DNA from 3 places in the Anaerococcoides asporogena genome. Region 1 is predicted to be linked to each of the others. Evidence: predicted binding sites of a transcription regulator. Region 1 holds the regulator's gene; each other region holds the start of a gene.
What was found. Region 1 encodes Rex, which represses fermentation and respiration genes when NADH is low (regulators of the CRP and FNR family bind a similar motif). Its sites were predicted from a motif close to ATTGTTAANNNNTTAACAAT; they were not measured.
Positions count from the first base shown of each region.

Region 2: the regulator Rex is predicted to act here: its motif matches at 3,574-3,593, upstream of P6M73_RS04065 (flavocytochrome c).
Region 3: the regulator Rex is predicted to act here: its motif matches at 2,593-2,612, upstream of P6M73_RS04560 (acyl-CoA dehydrogenase).

Region 1 is NZ_CP120965.1:2,970,345-2,977,303, forward strand. It holds gene P6M73_RS13630 (Ltp family lipoprotein) at 1-4, shown strand, start outside; gene gltA (NADPH-dependent glutamate synthase) at 133-1,530, opposite strand; gene P6M73_RS13640 (sulfide/dihydroorotate dehydrogenase-like FAD/NAD-binding protein) at 1,530-2,420, opposite strand; gene P6M73_RS13645 (redox-sensing transcriptional repressor Rex) at 2,773-3,438, opposite strand; gene P6M73_RS13650 (ISL3 family transposase) at 3,670-5,073, shown strand; gene P6M73_RS13655 (alpha/beta hydrolase) at 5,282-6,013, opposite strand; gene P6M73_RS13660 (hypothetical protein) at 6,316-6,959, shown strand, end outside.
Region 2 is NZ_CP120965.1:854,554-861,512, forward strand. It holds gene pfkA (6-phosphofructokinase) at 380-1,336, shown strand; gene pyk (pyruvate kinase) at 1,354-3,123, shown strand; gene P6M73_RS04065 (flavocytochrome c) at 3,639-5,645, shown strand; gene P6M73_RS04070 (ABC transporter ATP-binding protein) at 5,807-6,959, shown strand, end outside.
Region 3 is NZ_CP120965.1:961,180-968,138, forward strand. It holds gene P6M73_RS04550 (PxKF domain-containing protein) at 1-501, shown strand, start outside; gene P6M73_RS04555 (acetyl-CoA C-acetyltransferase) at 1,176-2,357, shown strand; gene P6M73_RS04560 (acyl-CoA dehydrogenase) at 2,713-3,852, shown strand; gene P6M73_RS04565 (electron transfer flavoprotein subunit beta/FixA family protein) at 3,858-4,643, shown strand; gene P6M73_RS04570 (electron transfer flavoprotein subunit alpha/FixB family protein) at 4,655-5,674, shown strand; gene P6M73_RS04575 (CoA transferase subunit A) at 5,965-6,612, shown strand; gene P6M73_RS04580 (3-oxoacid CoA-transferase subunit B) at 6,616-6,959, shown strand, end outside.

The DNA.
Region 1 (6,959 bases):
TTAAGCCTATTACCCAGACAGGCAGAATAAATCCATGAAATTAAGGCTGTACCAGCAATGCTGGTACAGCCTTTTTCATGGATCAGACTCAATCCGGAGAAAGAATTTAGAGGAAGGTCTGACCCTTCTGATTTATTTGTTGAGATAGGTTTCCTTCAGGTACTTGTCCATTCCGGCGGCAGCATTCTTACCTGCACCCATGGCCAGAATAACGGTAGCTGCACCGGTAACGGCATCGCCGCCGGCAAAGATTCCGGGTCTGGTGGTTTCTCCGGTCTCTTCATTGGTGATGAGGCACTGATGCTTGTTGATTTCCAGTCCCTTTGTGGTGGTTGAAATCAGCGGATTGGGTGAAGTACCCAAGGCCATAATGACCGTATCACACTCGATGTCAAACTCACTGTTGGGAACTTCTACGGGACGTCTTCTGCCGGAAGCATCCGGTTCGCCCAGTTCCATCCGAACGCAGCGCAGGCCCTTGACCCAGCCCTTCTCGTCGACGAGGATTTCCACCGGATTGGTCAGGAGTTCAAACTGAACGCCTTCCTCGATGGCGTGATGGACTTCTTCCGCACGGGCAGGGAGTTCTTCCTTGGACCGGCGGTAGACTATAACAGACTCTGAGCCAAGGCGAAGAGCGGTTCTGGCAGAGTCCATGGCGACGTTTCCGCCACCAACAGTGACACAGCGCTTGCCGATCATGATTGGAGTATCAGAATCCTTATCGTAGGCACGCATCAGGTTGCTCCGGGTCAGGAATTCATTGGCGGATGCCACGCCATTGGCGTTTTCACCGGGGATGCCCATGAATTTGGGGAGACCGGCGCCTGAACCGATGAAGAATGCCTTGAAGCCTTCTTCTTCCATCAGTTCGTCGATGGAAACAGTCCGGCCGATGATTACGTTGGTTTCGATCTTCACGCCAAGACGTCTGACGCCTTCCACTTCGGATGCGACAACTTCTTCCTTGGGCAGTCTGAATTCAGGGATACCGTATACCAAGACTCCGCCCGGTTCATGCAGGGCTTCGAAAATGGTAACATCATAGCCTTTTTTGGCCAGGTCTCCGGCAGCGGTCAGACCGGCAGGGCCTGATCCGATGACTCCGACCTTGATTCCGTTGCTTGGTTCCTTTTCATCAAAGGTTACGCCGTTTTTCCGGTTGGTGTCAGCCACAAACCGCTCGAGCTTTCCGATCGCGACCGGGATGCTGCGAATACCGACAATACAGGAACCCTCACACTGGGTTTCCTGGGGACAGACGCGTCCGCACACTGCGGGCAGAGCGGAATCCTGGGAGATAATCCGTCCGGCTTCTTCAATGTTGCCCTTCTTGACTTCCTGAATGAAGGCAGGGATATTGATGGCAACCGGGCAGGCGCCCACGCAGCGCGGAACCTTGCAGTTCAGGCAGCGTTCTGCTTCGGACATGGCTTCTTCCATGTTGTAGCCATAGCAAACTTCTTCAAAATTCGTCGCACGAATCTCCGGAGCCTGTTCTCTTACGGGTACTCTTTCTTTTTTCAGCATTACTTTGTCTCTCCTTCCGCGCAGCCGCTGCTCTTGTGGCTGGCTCCTTCCTCATGTCTGAGCGTCTTCTGACCTTCCTGGGTCTTGTACATGCTCTGCCGTCTCATCGCTTCATCAAAGTTGATCAGAGCGGCGTCGAATTCAGGACCATCCACGCAGGCGAATTTTACTTTATCGCCAACAGTGACACGGCAGGCGCCGCACATGCCCGTTCCATCGACCATGATGGGGTTGAGGGAAACAATGGTATGAATTCCGCGCTTGAGGGTTTCTCTGGCAGCGAACTTCATCATGATCATCGGCCCAATGGCAATGACCATGTCATATTTCTTGCCGCGGTTGTCCACGAGCTCATTGAACATGGCAGTAACCATACCATTGAATCCATAGGAACCATCATCTGTGCAGACAAACAATTCCTTGGCAACGGCTTTCATTTCTTCTTCCATAATCAGTGTGTTGTGGGTTTTGGTACCGATGATAACATCAGCAGGGAATCCGCGGTCCTTCAGGTACTTAACCTGAGGATAAACCGGAGCGGTGCCAACACCGCCGGCAATAAAGAGGATATTGAGCTTGGACAGCTCTTCATCGCTCATATCTACTAATTCTGAGGGTCTTCCCAGCGGGCAGACTACGTCGTGGAAATAATCCCCTTCTTCCATGGCGGCCATGCGCTTGGTGGAGTCACCCAGTACCTGGTAAACAATGGCAATGGATCCCCTTTCCTTGTCAATGTCGCAGACGGTCAGTGGGATTCTTTCCCCTTTTTCATCGAGTCTGACAATCAGAAACTGGCCGGGCTTGGCAGCCTTCGCTGCACGCTTGGCTTCGATATCCATCCAATAGATACCATCGGCCAGGACTTTTTTACTTAATATTTTGTACATCCCTTAATCACCTCTGTATAATATTTTAACAAATTATTCGAAGTTTTTTAATTCACTATTCTTAATTATACCGATTGACAAGATTTATCATAGTCCCTTTTTAAAAGTTTTCATTGTTATTTTATAGATTAGTAGAAAAAATGAGATTTAGTTCCCATTTTTTCTCTTTTTTAAAAATTCAGGTACTAAACTTTCCCATAATGCAAATCTGGCTTTTTTATAAATAACCGACTTTTGAGGAATCTCAACCGAAATTCTGCTGCAGTCCAAAAAACGGCCGGGTTCCATCCGCAGGGAACCGGCCGTTTAAATCATCCCACCAGACAATCACCGAAATCCGGGAGTCGGCAGTTTATTTTGATTTCTTTTCCTTCTTTTCCCGTTCCTTGACCTTGTCATTCATCAGATATACCAGGGTCAGCAAGGAGTCCGACAGATGGACTGACTCCAATGCGATTTCTTTGGGAACCTGAATGTCAATCGGCGCGAAATTCCAGACCCCTTTGACTCCGCCCCTGACCAGTGTATCTACCGCTTTTTGCGCGACAGAAGTGGGAACACAGATGATCCCAATATCAATCTGGTTTTTGGTCAGGAATTCGTCCATGAGGTCGATGTCGAGAATCTCCACATCCCTGATCTGTAAACCGATCAGTTTGGGATTGGCATCGAAAATGGCTTTTAAATCAAATCCGAACTTATCGAATCGGGTATAGTTGGCGATGGCCTGTCCAATATTGCCGGCGCCGACGATGACGGTTTTGTAGCTTTTGTCCAGTCCCAGGATCTTGCCTGTTTCGGTGAAGAGCTCCCGGACATTATAACCATAACCCTGCTGGCCAAATCCGCCGAAGTTGTTGAAGTCCTGGCGGATCTGAGATGCGGTGAAGCCTATTTTCTCGCTGAGTTCCTTGGAAGAAATGCGATCTACGTCATTACGGAGCAGTTCAGCGAGATGGCGGTAATATCTTGGCATGCGTTTGATAACGGCCATTGAGATTCTTTTTTTCTTGTCCATATTTTATCCTCATACTCTTTCTTATTTATGTTTTTAACATTCTTGTAAATATATTAACATAGCTGGCGTAAATGATTAATAGTTTTTTTGGGTCAATCACAAATTCTGTGGGATTGACCGACTAGATCCATTCCCCAAACCGGCATAACATTTGATAATAGAACGAGCCCCGCGCTATGATGGAAATGCATCTGGACGGATGTACAAATCCAAACACAGCGGAGGCTCTGAATGAATTATACACAGGATGAACAAGCTAATACAATCACTGATTCCCAAAATTATCTGCACATCCCTTCGTCTCTTATTGGGTTTACTAATACGCATAGTTCACAGCATACTGCCGTTTCCGGTAAAAGTGTGATTCAGTTTCATGGAGTCCTCAAGCTAGATGACACCGATCGCGCCTGCCCCAACTGCGGGGGCTTCATGCACATTAACAATACGTCCTCATGCAGTCTCTGGCACCTGAACTTCGGGCACACTTATACGTCCCTGGAGTTCGGCAAGAATCAGTTACTGTGCCCAACCTGCGGGATCACCAAGGTCCAACAGGTGCCCTTTCAGGCACAAGGTCATCGGATCTCGCAACCACTTTTGCAATACACCAGGGACCTTCTCGCCATCGGAACCTACAACCTCAAGCAAGTCGCTGAGATTACTGGTCTTGGCAAGAACACAGTCAAAGCGATCGACTTGAAACGCCTGGAGGAAATGTACACCCTGGACGGCAAGCTCACCAAGCCCCAGAGGCAGGCAAAGTACCTCAGTATCGACGAATTCAAGCTTCACCGAGGCCACCAGTACGCCACCCACATCATCGACATAGAGACTGGCCATATCCTCTGGATCGCCCATGGCAAGCGCAAGCAGGTCGTCTATGACTTCATTGAGCACGTCGGTCTCGAGTGGATGGACGGTGTTGAAGCAGTCGCCTCGGACATGAACTCAGACTTCCAAGAAGCCTTTGAGGAAAAGTGCCCCCACATCCAGCCGGTCTTCGACCATTTCCACATCATCAAGAATTTCAATGACAAAGTGGTCGCTGAAGTGCGCAAAGACGAACAGAGGCGTCTTCAGGCGGTGGGTGAGTACAAAGCTGCTGAGTCCCTCAAGAGGACCCGCTATATCCTGATGTCTTCTCGGAAGACGCTGCAGCGCAAAGACCGGGAGGCCGCGGAGGGCAAACCCTTGTCCAAGGGCGGTACGCTCTTCCAAAGGGCAGAGATCACGCGTCGTCCTGGCAGTGAGGAGAAGTACGACCAGCTCATCCAGGAGAACCAGCTTCTGTTCACAGTTGACCTCGTCAAAGAGATGCTCTCGGAGGCGTACAAGGCCGCCAGTGAGCCGGAAATGGCTAGTCTGATCACGGAGGTCATGGAAGTATGCTATGCCTCGGAGAATAAGCACCTGCAGTGGTTTGGGCGCCTGATGGACAGACATTTTGAAGGGATTATAGCTTATGCGACCTACCGTATTTCGAATGGTCAAATCGAGGGGATCAACAACAAGATTAAGACATTACGTCGACAAGGGTATGGCTATCCAGATGATGAATACTTCTTCCTCAAGTTATTCGATATGAGTCGTAAAACGTACGTAAGGAATCCACCATCCCACAGAATTTATGATTGAGCCGTTTTTTTCGAAAACTTTGCTAAAAAACCTAACTTTTTACATTTTCTTTATGATAAGCCAACAAAAAACAGGCTTTCCTGCCTGTTTTGATGATTGATGCCTCCCCGTTTGCCCGTTCAGGACTATTCTTTAACTGAAGAAAATGAAGGGAAACACAAACGGCAGTACGCCGAAAGAATGATATCTGATAATGAATCCTTTATTCCTAATCCCGATTCTTCGAGCTGGTTATTTTTGAAACCAGCATATGGCGGATCTGTTCGGCAAGATCAAAGTCTGAGTCAGCCAGAAGGGAGTCTTCTCCGGTGGTCAGCTCGGCAAGGACGCTCTCCCGGTTCGGGGCAGTCAGATAGACAGTATCGGTTGGGAGTTTCCCTTTGATTTCCTCTATGGTATTTTCGCTGGACTGTCTATCAGCCAGCTGATATAAAACGATCTTGACATCATTGTCATTGAGATTTGCCTGACTGGAGCAGCCGCCGATGAGGATCAGTCCCGCCACCCGTTCCGAACGATCCGCTGCGATGCAGGCTTTTTCCGCTCCGCTGCCCAGTCCGATCGCTACCCAGCCTGTCTGGCTGGAACTGTCAAAGAAATCTTTTCGGTCCGACCGGGACAGCCTGGCCAGTCCCATGGGATACTTGGCTACGCGAACCTCGAATCCATGCCGGGCCAGAGTTTGAGCCAGTGACTCGTACTCCAGCGGATCCTCGTGATCATCCGGGTAAATCATCACGCCACCTTTCAGCTCGGCGGCAGAAGCAACGGTATAAAATTCCCACTTTTGTTCTACCTGACCTGCCAACTTCTGATCAACCATACGAGCCGATGAAGAAGCCGGAGTTCTAAAATGAAACCACAAAAAGACCCCGATCATAAATAGAATCAGAGCCAACGCCAGAGCTGACATTCGATAAAGCGCATTCCGGTTTTTCATGGCTGTAACCTTTCTGTAATAACTACTCAGGGAGATTATAATACACATCACCATTGCTGTAAACTTATTTTATTCCCTGAGGTTGTCACTTCCCCAACGACGGCTCACATACTACGCCCGAATCCGGCCTCCGCTCCCGCCTCAACACGAGAACAGCCGAAGACGCGCCCCTCTCCGCCGGCTGCCATTCCTCGTCAGTCTGATTGAGGATTTCATCGCAAGATCCGTTCCTATGAACGCTTTCTTCGAATTTGTGGTGTATTTGCCAGGGATTCCCCGTATAATGATTATGGTGATTAAAAATGAATAAACAGCAGAACATCCGCTACGTCTTCACCGAGAGGATCAAAGCGGCTGAACAGACCGAGGGAGACCGCGGCCGTCTGCGTAAGGATATCCGGAGCTTCCTGTCTGAGCTGTCAGAATTCAGGATTTCGCTGCGAACACTTTGCGATCAGGAGACGGCGTTTTCCGATCGCAACAAATTATTGAATATCGCACTGGAGCTGATCAATCATGCTCCTACCGCGAGAGCCCTTGTCAGTGCCAGACACCTTCCCGTTGCTGAAACCGCTGAACTGACCGGCTATCCGGCCGACTTTATCCGACAGCACCATGACTATATCGTGGCATATATGCTCCTGTTCGGAACCGAACAGCACTCTTTCCTTTCCCGCCAGCTCTCCATCGGCACGAAACTGGATGGTACCGGCGCGCCCCTGGCCAATAATCTTGGCATCAAGCTGAAAGACTACGGCATTACCTCTGTGGTCCTTACCCCCTATGGCGAATTCCGTTATCTCGAACCTTCCCGCAAGGGAACCGTCCAGGGGGATTTTGTAACTGGCTCCCAACCCATTCTCAAACCCCGCCGCGCCCTGCTGATCGCTTCCGCGGCACTTGGCCTGCTGCTGATCTTTCTGGGCTTTGCCTACACTTTTTATCA
Region 2 (6,959 bases), 1.6 Mb from region 1:
TGATGCAAATCAAGGCGATAATGAAAATATTGCAAACGAAAAAATATCTCTGCTCAGCTCGTAATGCTCTGATTTACACCAGAGCATAGGGAAACACGTAAGGTATGATCGGCGGCGTTGGCCGCTTTATTCTTTTTGGAGGGGACAAGGACGAATTTTATTGCGTGATATTGGAAAGATCAAAAGATTATTTTTGCGTCATATGCCATGAAGACGTTTGCCCGCGGATTGTTAACACCTTTGCAGTTGAGATGGGGTCTTCGAATGCGATACAATAAACTTGATATGAGGTAATATCCGGCATAACCATTCAGGAACATCGGGGCGGGAAAACTGCCCGGTGCCGGGGGCCGCCGGCTGACAGAGGAAAGGAAAACGAATGAAGAAAATAGCGATTTTGACCTCCGGGGGCGATGCGCCCGGAATGAATGCTGCCATCCGCGCGGTGGTGCGGACCGCTTTGCACAACGGCATCGAGGTGATGGGCGTGGAGCGGGGCTTTTACGGACTGATCAATGGTGAGCTGAAGCCAATGGACCGGAACTCGGTTTCGGACATCGTGCACAAGGGCGGAACGATCCTGAAGACGGCCCGGCTGGAAACCTTCAAGGACCGGGCGGTCCAGGAAAAGGCTGCTCAGGTCCTGCGGATCTTCGGCATCGAAGGACTGGTAGTAGTCGGCGGCGACGGCTCGTTCCACGGGGCGGCCAAGCTGTCGGAACTGGGGATCAATACCATCGGCATTCCAGGAACCATCGACAATGACCTGGCCTACACGGACTTCACCCTGGGCTTTGACACCGCCGTGGATACAGTGGTGGAAGCCATCAACAAGCTGAAGGATACCTCTGCCTCCCATGAGCGTTGTTCCATCGTAGAGGTCATGGGCCGGCACTGCGGCGACATCGCGCTTTATGCCGGCATTGCCGGCGGCGCCGAGCTGGTGGTCGTTCCGGAGAAGCCTTATTCGGTCAATGATGTCGTCAAGCTGATCCTGGAGGGGCGTTCCCGGGACAAGCACCACTACCTCATCGTCATGGCGGAGGGCGTCGGCGGAGCCAAGGAAATGGCGGAAGAAATCGAGGAAGTGACGGGTCTGGAGACCCGGATCACGGTACTGGGTCACATCCAGCGCGGCGGATCGCCCTCTTCGGCGGACCGCATCCTGGCGGCCAAGTTCGGCCATCGGGCGGTGGAACTGCTGATGGAAGGGAAAACCAGCCGGGTCGTCGGAATTCGGGATAATCACATCATCGACATGGATATCCACGAAGCCCTGGCCATGGAGAATGTCTTTGATGAGAAGCTTTTGACCATCGCCCAGGAAATATCTTAAGAAGCGAAGGAGAACCTATGTTAAGAAAAACCAAGATTGTCTGTACCATCGGACCGGCAACGGATTCCGAAGAAATGATCGGAAAATTGTTTGATTCGGGGATGAATGTTTCCCGCCATAACTTTTCCCACGGCAACCATGACTCCCACCGCGCCACCATGGAGCGGGTGCGCAAGGTGGCTGGGGAGAAGCATCTCAACTACGCCATCCTTCTCGACACCAAGGGACCGGAGATCCGGGCCCGGGACTTCAAGAACGGCAAGGTGATCCTGCAGGAAGGCACGGAAGTTACAGTGGTCGGCGGTGAGGATTTCCTCGGGGATGAAACCCGCTTTGCCGTCACCTACAAGGATCTGGCCAAAGTCATGGAACCGGGCAAGCATATTCTGCTCAATGACGGTCTGGTTGATCTGGAGGTTACGGCGATTGTCGGCAATGAGGTGAAAACCATTGTGCGCAACACCGGAGAGATCAGCAACCGCAAAAGCTCGAATCTGCCCGGCGTCAAAACCAATCTGCCGGCTCTGACTGAACAGGACAAGAAAGACCTGGCCTTTGGCGCGGAGTTTGGCGTGGACATTATCGCCGCTTCTTTTATCCGCAAGGGCTCCGATGTTCTGGAGATCCGCAAGGTGCTCCACGAGCTGAATGCTTCCCACATCCACATCTATTCCAAGATCGAGAATGAAGAAGGCGTGGAAAACGTTGATGAGATCATCAAGTACTCTGACGGCATCATGGTGGCACGTGGCGACATGGGGGTGGAAATTCCCATCGAGCGGGTGCCTATGATCCAGAAGATGATCATTCAAAAATGCAATGCGGCCGGGAAGCCCGTGATCACCGCTACTCAGATGCTCGACTCCATGGTGCGCAATCCTCGTCCGACCCGGGCTGAGGTTTCAGACGTCGCCAATGCCATCATGGATGGTTCCGACGCCGTGATGCTTTCCGGTGAAACCGCCTCCGGCGAATGGCCGGTGGAAGCGGTTCAGACCATGGCGGATATCGCCCTGGCCACTGAGTCTCAGATCAACTACAATAACCTGCTGACCCAGCTGCTGAAAAACCAGACCAATACAGTTCAGTCCGCTATTTCCGCCGCGGTCTGCACCACCGCCAACAAGCTGGAAACCAAAGCCATCATTACCGGAACCACCAGCGGTTCAACCGCCCGCAACATTGCCAAGTTCCGGCCCAAGTCCACCATCATTGCGGTAACCCCCGTGGAAGCAGTGGCCCGAAAGCTGGCCTGTACCTGGGGTGTTTATCCCATCGTATCCGAGACCTTTGAGTCCACCGATGAACTGATCGAAAAGACGACAGCCGCAGCCAAAGCTCAGGGCTTTGTTCAGGACGGGGACCTGGTCGTCATTTCCGCCGGCATTCCGGTTAACTTTAAGGGCTCCACCAATATGATGAAGATCCACATCATCGGGGATGTCCTCCTGGAAGGCAAGGGACTTGAGCCCATCAAGCGCCAGGTCTCCGGCATTGCCACCATCGTGCACTCTCCCCTGGAAGCGGAAAATCGGGTCGAAGCCGGTTCCATTTTGGTAGTCCATGATCTGATTCCGGACTACCTGCCCCATCTGCATGAAGCCGAAGGCGTCGTCGTGGAAGCGGAATCCATCAGCCCGGAAGTCACCATCGAAGTACTGAAGATGGAGATCCCGATTGTGTACGCTGCCCGCGAAGCCACCCATCGCCTCAAGGACGGCACCATGATCACCGTGGACGGCAAAGTGGGCATCGTCACCAGCGGCAAGAGCAGCGCTCATTCATAAAAAATTAACATTTGAACTGAAATCAAGAAAAAGTGAGTCGTAGCAACGGTTAAACAAGATTCAGTTCTTTCGTTAACAAAAATATAACAAAATGTTATCAAAAGATTTACATTTACCTCTCGAATCTTTGTTCTCCATTTGTTATTCTGTTAGTACGAAGTCGAATCAATGGCAACTGATTCTATTCACCCTGAAAAAAGCACCCAACCCGGGTGCTTTTTTTATTTATCATCATTTTCCTGATTCACGGAACCAAGGGTCTGGTTCACGGGGAAAAGATTCACGGAATGAAGGGACCGCATCACCGGGCGGAAGTCTTATGGACTGAGGGGAGGGATGGAGGCTGGGATATGCAATAATATTCATGAGAGTGGGATGCTAACTATTCCTTTGGTTCTGAAAAAACATTGACAATACTTATCAAATGAAGCCGTTCCATTGTATTGATGTATTGACAAATGTATAATTATACGTGAAAACAATATCACATACGGTCGTGTTAAGGATGAAAGAAGATGAATCTGAAAAAGCGAGTGATGAGCCTGATGGTGGCTGGTCTGATGACCGCCGGTCTGGCGGCTTGTGCGACAACACCACCTACCACCACACCGGCTGGAACAGCGGCACCGACTACCACAGCAGTGGCGACCACTACTCCCTCAACCACCCCGCCGGCAACGACCGCCCCAACCGGTGAGATTAAGTTCAAGCCGGGTACTTACAAGGGAGAAGCAGAAGGCTTCCACGGACCGATCAAGGTGGAAGTAACGCTGTCGGAGACGGCGATTACGGATATCAAGGTGGAGCAGACGGAGACGGAGGGTGTCGGCGATAAGGCCATTGAGAGCATCGTGGCGCTGATCAAGTCCGGCACAACCCTGAAAGTGGATGCGGTGTCCGGCGCGACTTACTCCAGCAAAGGAATCCTGGAAGCGGTAACGGCTGCCCTGACCAGTGCCGGCGCAGACATTGAAGCTCTCAAGAACAAGACGGCCGGACCCGGGGGGACTACCGGCGATGTTGAGAAGACGACGGATGTCGTGATCATTGGCGGCGGCGGCGCCGGCTTATCGGCGGCCATGTCAGCCCATGAAAACGGCGCGAAAGTCATTGTTCTGGAAAAGATGTCCCGACTGGGTGGAAACACCATCATTTCCGGAGCGGCCTACAATGCGGCGGATCCCAAGCGCCAGGCAGCTCTGACGATGACTGACCTGGAGAAAAAGACGGTGGAAGGCATTCTGGAAATGACCTTTGACGATGCCAAGGTCAAAACCTGGCAGGAAACCCTGAAGCAGGAATGGAAGGAATACACGGACTCCAAGAAGACCACGCTGTTTGACTCTCCCTCCATGCACAAGCTGCAGACCTATCTGGGCGGAGACAAAAAGGGCAATCCGGAGCTGATCGATGTCCTGTGTGAAAACACCTATCCCACCATCGAGTGGCTGGAAGCCAAGGGCATGCTGTTCAAAGACTATATCTTCACCGTTCTGGGCGGTCTGTGGAGCCGGGCGCACAAGCCAGAGAAACCGCTGGGCACCGGATTTGTCCAGACCTATGAGGACTACATCGAAAAGAACAAGGCCGACATCGAAGTGCTGCTGGATACCAAGGCCGAAGATCTGATCATGGAAGGCGGCAAGATCGTTGGCGTCATCGCTCAGGGCAAGACCGGCAAGGTCACCGTCCGGGCTTCCAAGGGCGTCATAATCGCCACCGGCGGATTTGGCGCCAATGTGGAAATGCGCAATAAGTACAATACTTCCTTGTGGCCGGATCTGACCAACATCAAGACCACCAACCACACCGGAGCCACCGGCGACGGAATCGCCATGGCGGAAAAGGTCAATGCCGGCTTTACCGGAATGGAATACATTCAGCTTCTGCCCATGGGCGACCCGGAGACCGGATCCCTCAGCGGCAACATTGAGCAGGGCGTGCAGAACCGGATTTTCGTCAACAAGGAAGGCAAGCGGTTTGTGGATGAAGGGGCCCGGCGCGATGTCATGACCAAGGCGCTGATGGAACAGACGGACTCCTACATGTGGGTCATCGTCGACAAGAACTCCTATCCCACCGGCGACACCATCAACAACTTCAACGAATCCATTGATGATCTGGTCGCAGCCGGACGCGCCTTCAAGGGCGAAACCCTGGAAGAGCTGGCTGGAAAGATCGGCGTGGATCCCGCTGCCTTCGTGAAATCCGTTGAGGACTTCAACAAAGCCGTTGACGGCGCCAAGGACGAGTTCGGCCGGACGCTGTTCGACAAGAAGCTCGACACCGCTCCGTTCTACGCCGGAGCCCGCGTCCCGACCGTTCACCACACCATGGGCGGCATCACCATCGATGCTCAGGCTCATGTGCTCGATCAGGACGGCAAGGCCATCCCCGGTCTGTACGCAGCCGGAGAAGTCACGGGCGGCATTCACGGCACCAACCGTCTGGGCGGCAATGCCCTGGCTGATATCAACGTCTTCGGCCGGATCGCCGGACAGAACGCGGCAGGAGCCAAATAATCTGACCGTATCTCAGAACAGAATTCAACCGAAAGCCGGGGCCGATGGTCCCGGCTTTGCTCTCGGAATTAGTGTTTCTCTTTTCGGAAAACTGTATGGTTTTGCAGAATACTCTTGGAAGGGGTCGGTATAATGGGGAGTGTATGAAAGAGGTGAACTACATGGGAAGAAAATTTCTGCGGGAGTTTTTCCGTAAAAATGCCTGGAGCTATCTGGCGGGTATCGCGCTGATGCTGATCTCCACCCGGATCCGGCTGTACTACCCGGAATACGTCGGGGACGCGACGGATTATCTGGCATCGGGCGGTGCGGACTGGGCCGGACTGTCCCGCTTTATCTATCCGCTCATCGCCGTGGCGCTGATTTCCTTTGCCGGGGCCTATGTCTGGCGCTATCTGATTGTGGGAAATGCCCGCAAACTGCAGCGGGAGCTGTCGGCGCTGGTGTTCTCCAACTTCCAGGAGCTGTCCCAGTCCTTCTACAACAAGCGCAAGACCGGCGATCTGATCGCCTACAACATCAACGATGTCAACGCGGTGCGCATGGCCTTCGGGCCGGCCCTGATCATGTCCATCAACGGCTTTGCCATGATCTCGATCTCAACCCTGGGCATGGTGCAGCGCCTGGGGGGATGGACGACCTTCCATATCCTGGCGCCGATTCCTGTGGTTGTTGTGGCCATGGTGTTGTTGGGCAAGCAGATCCGGGCTCGGTTCCGCAAGGTGCAGGAAGCCTTCGGTTCCATCTCGGACCGGGTCAATGAGAACATCAACGGCATCCGGGTTATTAAAGCCTACGTCCAGGAAGATCAGGAGATGGAGCGGTTCATGGATCTTTCTCAGACCATGGCCCTGCGCAACCTGTCCATGGTTCGGGTATCCGGACTGCTTAACCCCATGGTTCAGGCCGGCTTTGCCGTGAGCTACGGTCTGTTCTTCATGGTCTGCGGTCCTCTGGTGGTGAACGGAACCATCAGCCTGGGCGATTTCACCGCCGTGGCCAATTACCTGAACATGATGCTGATTCCGGTTATGTTCATCGGACGGATCATCAACGTGATTCAGCGCGGCATGGCCTCCATGGGGCGGCTGGATGAACTGCTGGACTATCCCCACGAAATCACGGACGGCAGCGGCCTGGCCGCGGACATGAAGACGGGTCAGATCGATATCGTGGATCTGGATTTCATGTATCCGGGAACCGAGGTGCCGGTGCTGCGGGATCTGACGATCCACCTGCCCAACGGCAAGTCCCTGGGCATTCTGGGGGAGACCGGGTCAGGCAAAACCACCCTGGTCAACCTGCTGATGAAGG
Region 3 (6,959 bases), 1.7 Mb from region 1:
GCAACAGCCTTTGATCTGGTGGACCAGGATGTTGAGATCACATATTCACAGAATTCCGGAACCTGGTTCCCGCTCGGAACATCAACAGTTGTTGTAACAGCCAAGGATGACTTTGGCAATACAGCAACGGGTTCATTTACCGTTACGGTAAAGTACGATTTCAAAGGCTTCTTCCAGCCTGTGGATATGTCCAAAGTAAACATTGCGAAGGCTGGAAGCGCAATTCCGATTAAGTTCAGTCTCGGTGGCGATATGGGACTCAATATCATGGCTGAAGGCTATCCCAAGGTAATGACATTTATTGTGGATACAGATGCTGACACGGATATAGTCGAAACAACCGTTACCGCAGGTGCCAGCAAGCTGACCTACGATCCGATTGCTGACCAGTATATCTATGTGTGGAAAACAGAAAAGAGCTGGAGCGGCACAGGCAAGAAACTGATTGTCGTACTTCAGGACGGCACCAGCCATGAAGCCAAATTCCAGTTCAGGAAATAGACCTGGGCAGTTCTTATATGCCTGATGATCGATAAGCTGATTACCGAATCTCTGGCATTCCCCAGTGGACCTAAGAATGGACTGACTTAAGGTTCTATCCCCTTTATAAAATCCAGAAATGCTCCCTTGCTGATCAACAGAACGCTCTGTTGATCAGGAGGGAGCATTCAATTATGCTGCGAAACAGGATTGACTTTTGAAAGTCAAGATTTTAACCATGAGGAGAGGAAGCTGCCAGGTGCATTCATACTTACCGATATGAAAACCTGTCTGATTCCAAGGGACAGCAGAGAATTCCGGGTTCATTCGGGGGAATCCGCGTACAATGCGCAATGCAGGCAATGACTTTATCAGAATTGGATTAAACATCTTTCCTCAATTCCGGTCTCTTACCGGTGAGGAGATTTTATTGCTTCTTTGGAATCAACGGATTGTAATTTCGAATAATGAAATTCATAGGGAAAATGAGAAAATATTATCAATAATGAAAACGTTAGTCAGAAGTGATACAATAATCAAACTTAGTGATGGAAACAAGGAATAGATTAAAAGCCGTTCACAGTTCACTGGGAGAATCGGCTGAAAGTCACTGGTGACTGGCATTCAGGTGGGATGGAAGCAGGTACTGGCTTTCGCACCGGGATATATATTTCATTGGATTGGGGAGGAAGAGAATGAAGGAAATTTTTTTGGTAAGCTGCTGCAGAACGGCAATTGGGAACTATGGCGGGAGTCTCAAGGATGTACCGGCGGCTCAGCTGGGATCCATTGTGGCAAAGGCCGCTCTGGAAAGAGCGGGGTTGACCGGAGATCAACTCGATGAAGTAATGTTCGGCTGCATCCTGACGGCTGGCCTGGGGCAGAATGTCGCGCGCCAGGTTGCCATCGGCGCCGGGATCCCGGTAGAAGTCCCGGCCTATACGGTGGGCATGGTCTGCGGATCAGGCATGAAGTCTGTGATTGAAGCCGCCCGAGCGATTCACGCCGGTGATGCCGAAGTAATTCTGGTGGGCGGCACCGAGAATATGTCGGCAGCGCCTTACGCTGTGCCCACTGCCCGGTGGGGAGCCCGCATGGGCAATGCGGCCATGGTCGACACCATGGTCAACGACGGCCTGACCGATGTGTTCAATGATTACCACATGGGCATCACTGCTGAGAATATCTGTGACCAGTGGGGCATCACCCGGACCGAACTGGATGAGTTTGCACTGAAGTCCCAGGAGAAGGCAGCCAAGGCCATCGCCGAAGGCCGGTTCAACGATGAAATTGTCCCGGTCCCAATCAAAGTGAAAAAAGAAGTCATCGACTTCAAGACCGATGAGTATCCCCGCGCTACCTCAATGGAAGCCCTGGGCAGACTGTCTGCCGTCTTCAAGAAGGACGGGCGGGTGACCGCCGGCAATTCCTCAGGCATCAATGACGGAGCTGCCGCCATAGTTCTGGCTTCGGGCGAAGCCGTCAAGAAATACGGGCTCAAGCCCTTGGTTAAACTGGTATCCTGGGGTCAGGGCGGCGTCGATCCCAAGATCATGGGAATCGGTCCGGTGCCTGCTTCCAGACAGGCGCTGGCTAAAGCGGGACTGGACATTGCGGATCTGGATCTCATTGAAGGGAATGAGGCCTTCTCGGCTCAGTCCATCGCCGTTGCCCGCGAACTGGGCTTTGACCTGAGCAAAGTGAATGTTAACGGCGGAGCGCTGGCTTTGGGACATCCCGTAGGAGCCAGCGGTGCCCGGATTATCGTCACGCTGGTTCATGAAATGCTCAAGACCGATGCCAGGAAAGGCCTGGCAACACTCTGCATCGGCGGCGGCATGGGGGTAGCAACGATCTGGGAAAAATGCAGCAAATAACCGTCTCTCGTTGTTTATGAGATCAAAGATCATAAAGGATTGAATTTTAAGCAGCCCGCGTCCAACGCGGGCTGCTTTGACATGAAAATACATTTTTTCCGTATAGTATGTAGACTATGCATGGGCCCGAAAGTCCGCATCAGCGCTTAATCGGCGGATTTTTTGAAATCGATGCCGAACCGAGCCCTGTATTCGTTTAAATGACAGGTAAAACCGGTGGATAGGACTTCAAAATATTGCCAAACATATATCAAATGAGGTTCATTAATGCGCAATTTCCCTTTTTCACTGGGGCTGGTTGATTGTAAATTATCAATTTGTTAACATTGAGGCAGAGCGTTTAAGAGGTGATTGTATGGACTTTAGGTTGAATGAAAAACAGGCACTGGTGCAAAAGATGATCCGTGACTTCACGGAGAAGGAAGTTGCGCCCATTGCCCACGAAATCGACGAACAAGAGCGGTTTCCGGAAGAAACAGTAAGAGAACTGGCGAAAATCGGTGCCCTGGGGATTCCATTCTCCAAGGAATACGGCGGAGCCGGCGGGGATAACCTGAGCTATGTGATCTGTGTGGAAGAACTGGGTAAGAAGTGCGGCACGCATGCCGTCATCGTATCCGCTCACACGTCACTGGCAGGCTGGCCCATCGAGGCATTCGGAACACCGGAACAGAAGGAAAAGTATTTACGGCCGCTGGCCTCCGGCGAAAAGCTGGGAGCTTTCGGATTAACGGAACCCAACGCGGGCACGGACGCGGCAATGCAGCAGTCCTTTGCTCAGGATATGGGAGACCACTTCCTGCTGAACGGATCCAAGATCTTCATCACCAACGGCGGAGTGGCTGACATCTATGTCGTATTCGCCATGACCGACCGGACCCAGGGAACCAAGGGCATCAGCGCCTTCATCCTGGATAAGGAGATGGAAGGATTCACCATCGGCAAAAAGGAACTGAAAATGGGAATTCGTGGTTCTGCCACGACTGAACTGATTTTCCGCAATGTCAGAGTACCCAAGGAAAACCTCCTGGGCGAACTGGGCAAGGGCTTTAAGATCGCCATGCAGACGCTGGACGGCGGCCGCATCGGAATTGCCGCACAGGCACTGGGAATCGCTCAGGGCGCCATCGACGAAACGGTGGAGTACGTCAAGCAGCGCAAGCAGTTCGGCCGGTCCCTGGCTAAGTTCCAGAACACACAGTTCCAGCTGGCTGACATGCAGACCAAGGTTGACGCTGCCAGACTGCTGGTGTATCGCGCCGCCATCGTCAAGGATCAGGGCGGAAAGTACAGCACGGAGGCCGCCATGGCCAAGCTGTTCGCATCGGAAACCGCGATGGAAGTTACCACCAAGGCTGTTCAGCTGTTCGGCGGTTACGGCTACACCCGGGAGTATCCGGTGGAACGCCTGATGCGTGATGCCAAGATTACAGAAATCTACGAAGGTACGTCCGAAGTTCAGAGAATGGTTATCTCTGGATCCATGATGAGGTAGCAGATATGAAAATAGCAGTATTAGTAAAACAAGTTCCGGATACCACGGAAATGCAGGTCGACAAGAATACCGGTACCCTGATCCGGACCGGCGTTCCCACCATCACCAACCCCGACGATCTGGCCGGTGTTGAGGCCGTTCTGCGTTTGAAGGACAAGAATCCCAATATCGAAATCACAGTCATCTCCATGGGACCCCCTCAGGCGGTCAGCATGCTGCGTGAACTGTACGCCATGGGCGTTGATCACTGTGCCCTGATCACAGACCGGGCTTTTGCCGGATCGGATACCTGGGCAACCTCCAACGTTCTGGCCAGAGCGCTGGAAGGCAAGGGATATGACCTCATCGTCTGCGGCCGCCAGGCCATTGACGGAGATACCGCACAGGTAGGACCTCAGGTAGCAGCCAAAATGGAACTGCCCCAGGTTACTTACGTGCAGGATGTCAAAGAAATGACTTCGGATAAGATTGTCGTCATCAAGGCGCTGGAAGATCGCATGGAAACCATCGAAATGAAGCTGCCCGGCGTCATCACCATGCTGGCAACCGCCATCAAGCCGAGATACATGAACATCGGAGGCATCTTTGAAGCCTTTGATAAAGAAGTCAAATGGGTTACCAACGCGGAGCTGAACCTGACCAAGGAGGAAGTCGGTCTGACCGGTTCTCCCACCAAGGTATTCAGATCCTTCGCCAATCAGAGATCTTCCGAAATTGAAGTCCTCAAGATTGACGCCAGCGAAGCCAAGAACCGGATTGTCAGCGTACTGTCCGAGCAGAACTTTATTTAGGGGGCAGGCAGATGAACTACAAAGATATTTTCGTTTTGTGTGAATTCCAGCATCATAAGCTGGTTGAAGCTTCCTGCGAACTGGTTTCCGAGGCTACCCGGCTCGTGGCCAAGCGCCCGGACCTGAACTACGACATCGTAGGCGTGGTCATCGGGGACGAACCGCAGAATCAGGTCAACGAGATTTTCCATTACGGCGCTGACCGGGTCATTAAGATTCACAACAATCACCTGAAAGAATACGACTCCGTGCTTTACACGGAACTGATTAAGCAGCTGATCGATCAGAAGCTGCCCGATGTTTTCCTGTTCCCGGCTACGGTTCTGGGCCGCGATCTGGCTCCCCGGATTGCCTCAGCCTGCACAACGGGTCTCACCGCTGATGCGACCAAGCTTGACCTGACCGAGGATACCAATTCCTCCCTGCTCATGGTTACCCGGCCGGCATTCGGCGGCAACCTCTTCGCTACCATCGTGTGCGAACGGACCAAGCCCCAGATGGCTACGATCCGTCCCGGCGTCATGGTTCTGAATGAGCGCAAGGCGCAGATCAATCCTCAGGTGGAAAACCTGACCCTCGAAGTTCCCGGCTATGAAGCCAGAACCAGAATCCTGGAAACCATCCACAAGGAACTCAAACATGCCGACATTACCAAGGCCTCCATCCTGATCTCAGGCGGCCGGGGCATTGGCGACAACTTCCATGTTCTGCGCGAAGCAGCCGACAAGATCGGCGCGGAAGTTTCCGGATCCCGTTCCGCTGTGGACGCGGGCTTCATCGACAAGGAACTGCAGGTCGGACAGACTGGCAAATCGGTTAAGCCGAAGATCTACATCGCCTGCGGCATTTCAGGAGCCGTCCAGCATCTGGCCGGCATGGAGAAGAGCGACTTTGTCATCGCGATCAACACCGATGAATCGGCGCCCATTTTCCAGGTGGCAAATCTGGGAATCGTCGGCGATGCCCTGGAGATCATTCCGATGGTCACCGAGGAAATTGCCCGTAAAAAGGCCAGCCACTTCCAAAGTTAATCGACTGAATTCCCCAGCGGCATGGCTCTGTTTCTCTGCCTCTGGGGAACTTTTGCTTAAAATCACTGGTTTGGGGCGGCCAGGTCAGAATTAGCCGCTTGCGGGAGTGAACTTCAGCTCCTGCAGCGGCGGAGGTCCGAACCGGCGACTCGGGGAGATTATTTGCTTTTCGAGCTATTTCCGGACCAGGAACATCTGATAGATGCGAAAGAATTGCGCAAGCTTAGCAATACATAGAAAGGATCAGCAACGCTCGCGATACGCGGAGCCTTGCCACGGTGGTGCAACGAATGAATAAACGAATTTCTTTGAATGATGCGATCGCAAAGATCGAGGACGGCCAGACGATCATGATCGGTGGTTTCCTGGCAGTGGGAACCCCGGAAAAACTGATCGACGCTTTGGTGGAAAGCGGCCGGAAGGACCTGACCATCATTGCCAATGATACATCTTATGTGGATCGGGGGATCGGCAAGCTGATTGTCAGTCGGCAGGTGAAAAAGGTTATTACCTCCCATATCGGGACGAATAAGGAAACCGGCAGCCAGATGCTCAGCGGCGAAACCGAAGTCATCCTGACTCCCCAGGGAACCCTGGTGGAACAGATCCGGGCAGCCGGAGCAGGTCTGGGCGGTGTCCTGACCAAGACCGGTCTGGATACCAGAGTGGAAGAGGGCAAGACCAAAATCGACATCGACGGCGAAACCTACCTTCTGGAAAAGCCGCTGAAGGCCGATGTCGCCCTGATTTTTGCCTCAAAAGCCGATGAGTTCGGCAATGCCACCTACCACGGTTCAACCCAGAACTTCAACATTGTCATGGCCATGGCGGCACAGACCGTGATCATGGAACCGGTGGAAATCGTACCGTTGGGCGGAATCAGCCAGGATGAGGTTCGCCTGCCTGGAATCTTTGTGGACTACATGGTGGAGGTATAAATGATGGATAAGGAACAGATGCAGAATTTTATCGCCCGGCGCGTGGCGCAGGAACTGAAGGACGGCGACCTGGTCAATCTGGGCATCGGACTGCCCACCAAGGTCAGCAACTTCGTTCCGGAGGGCATCAGTGTCACCTTCCAGTCGGAAAACGGCTTTACCGGGCTGGGACCCAACCCCCAGACCCCGGATCCCTATCTGGTCAATGCCGGTGGACTTCCGGCCACCATCCTGCCCCAGGGCGCGTTCTTTGACTCCGCCATGAGCTTCAGCATCATTCGCGGCGGCCATCTGGACATGACGGTTCTGGGCGCGCTTCAGGTCGACGAGAAGGGAAACATCGCCAA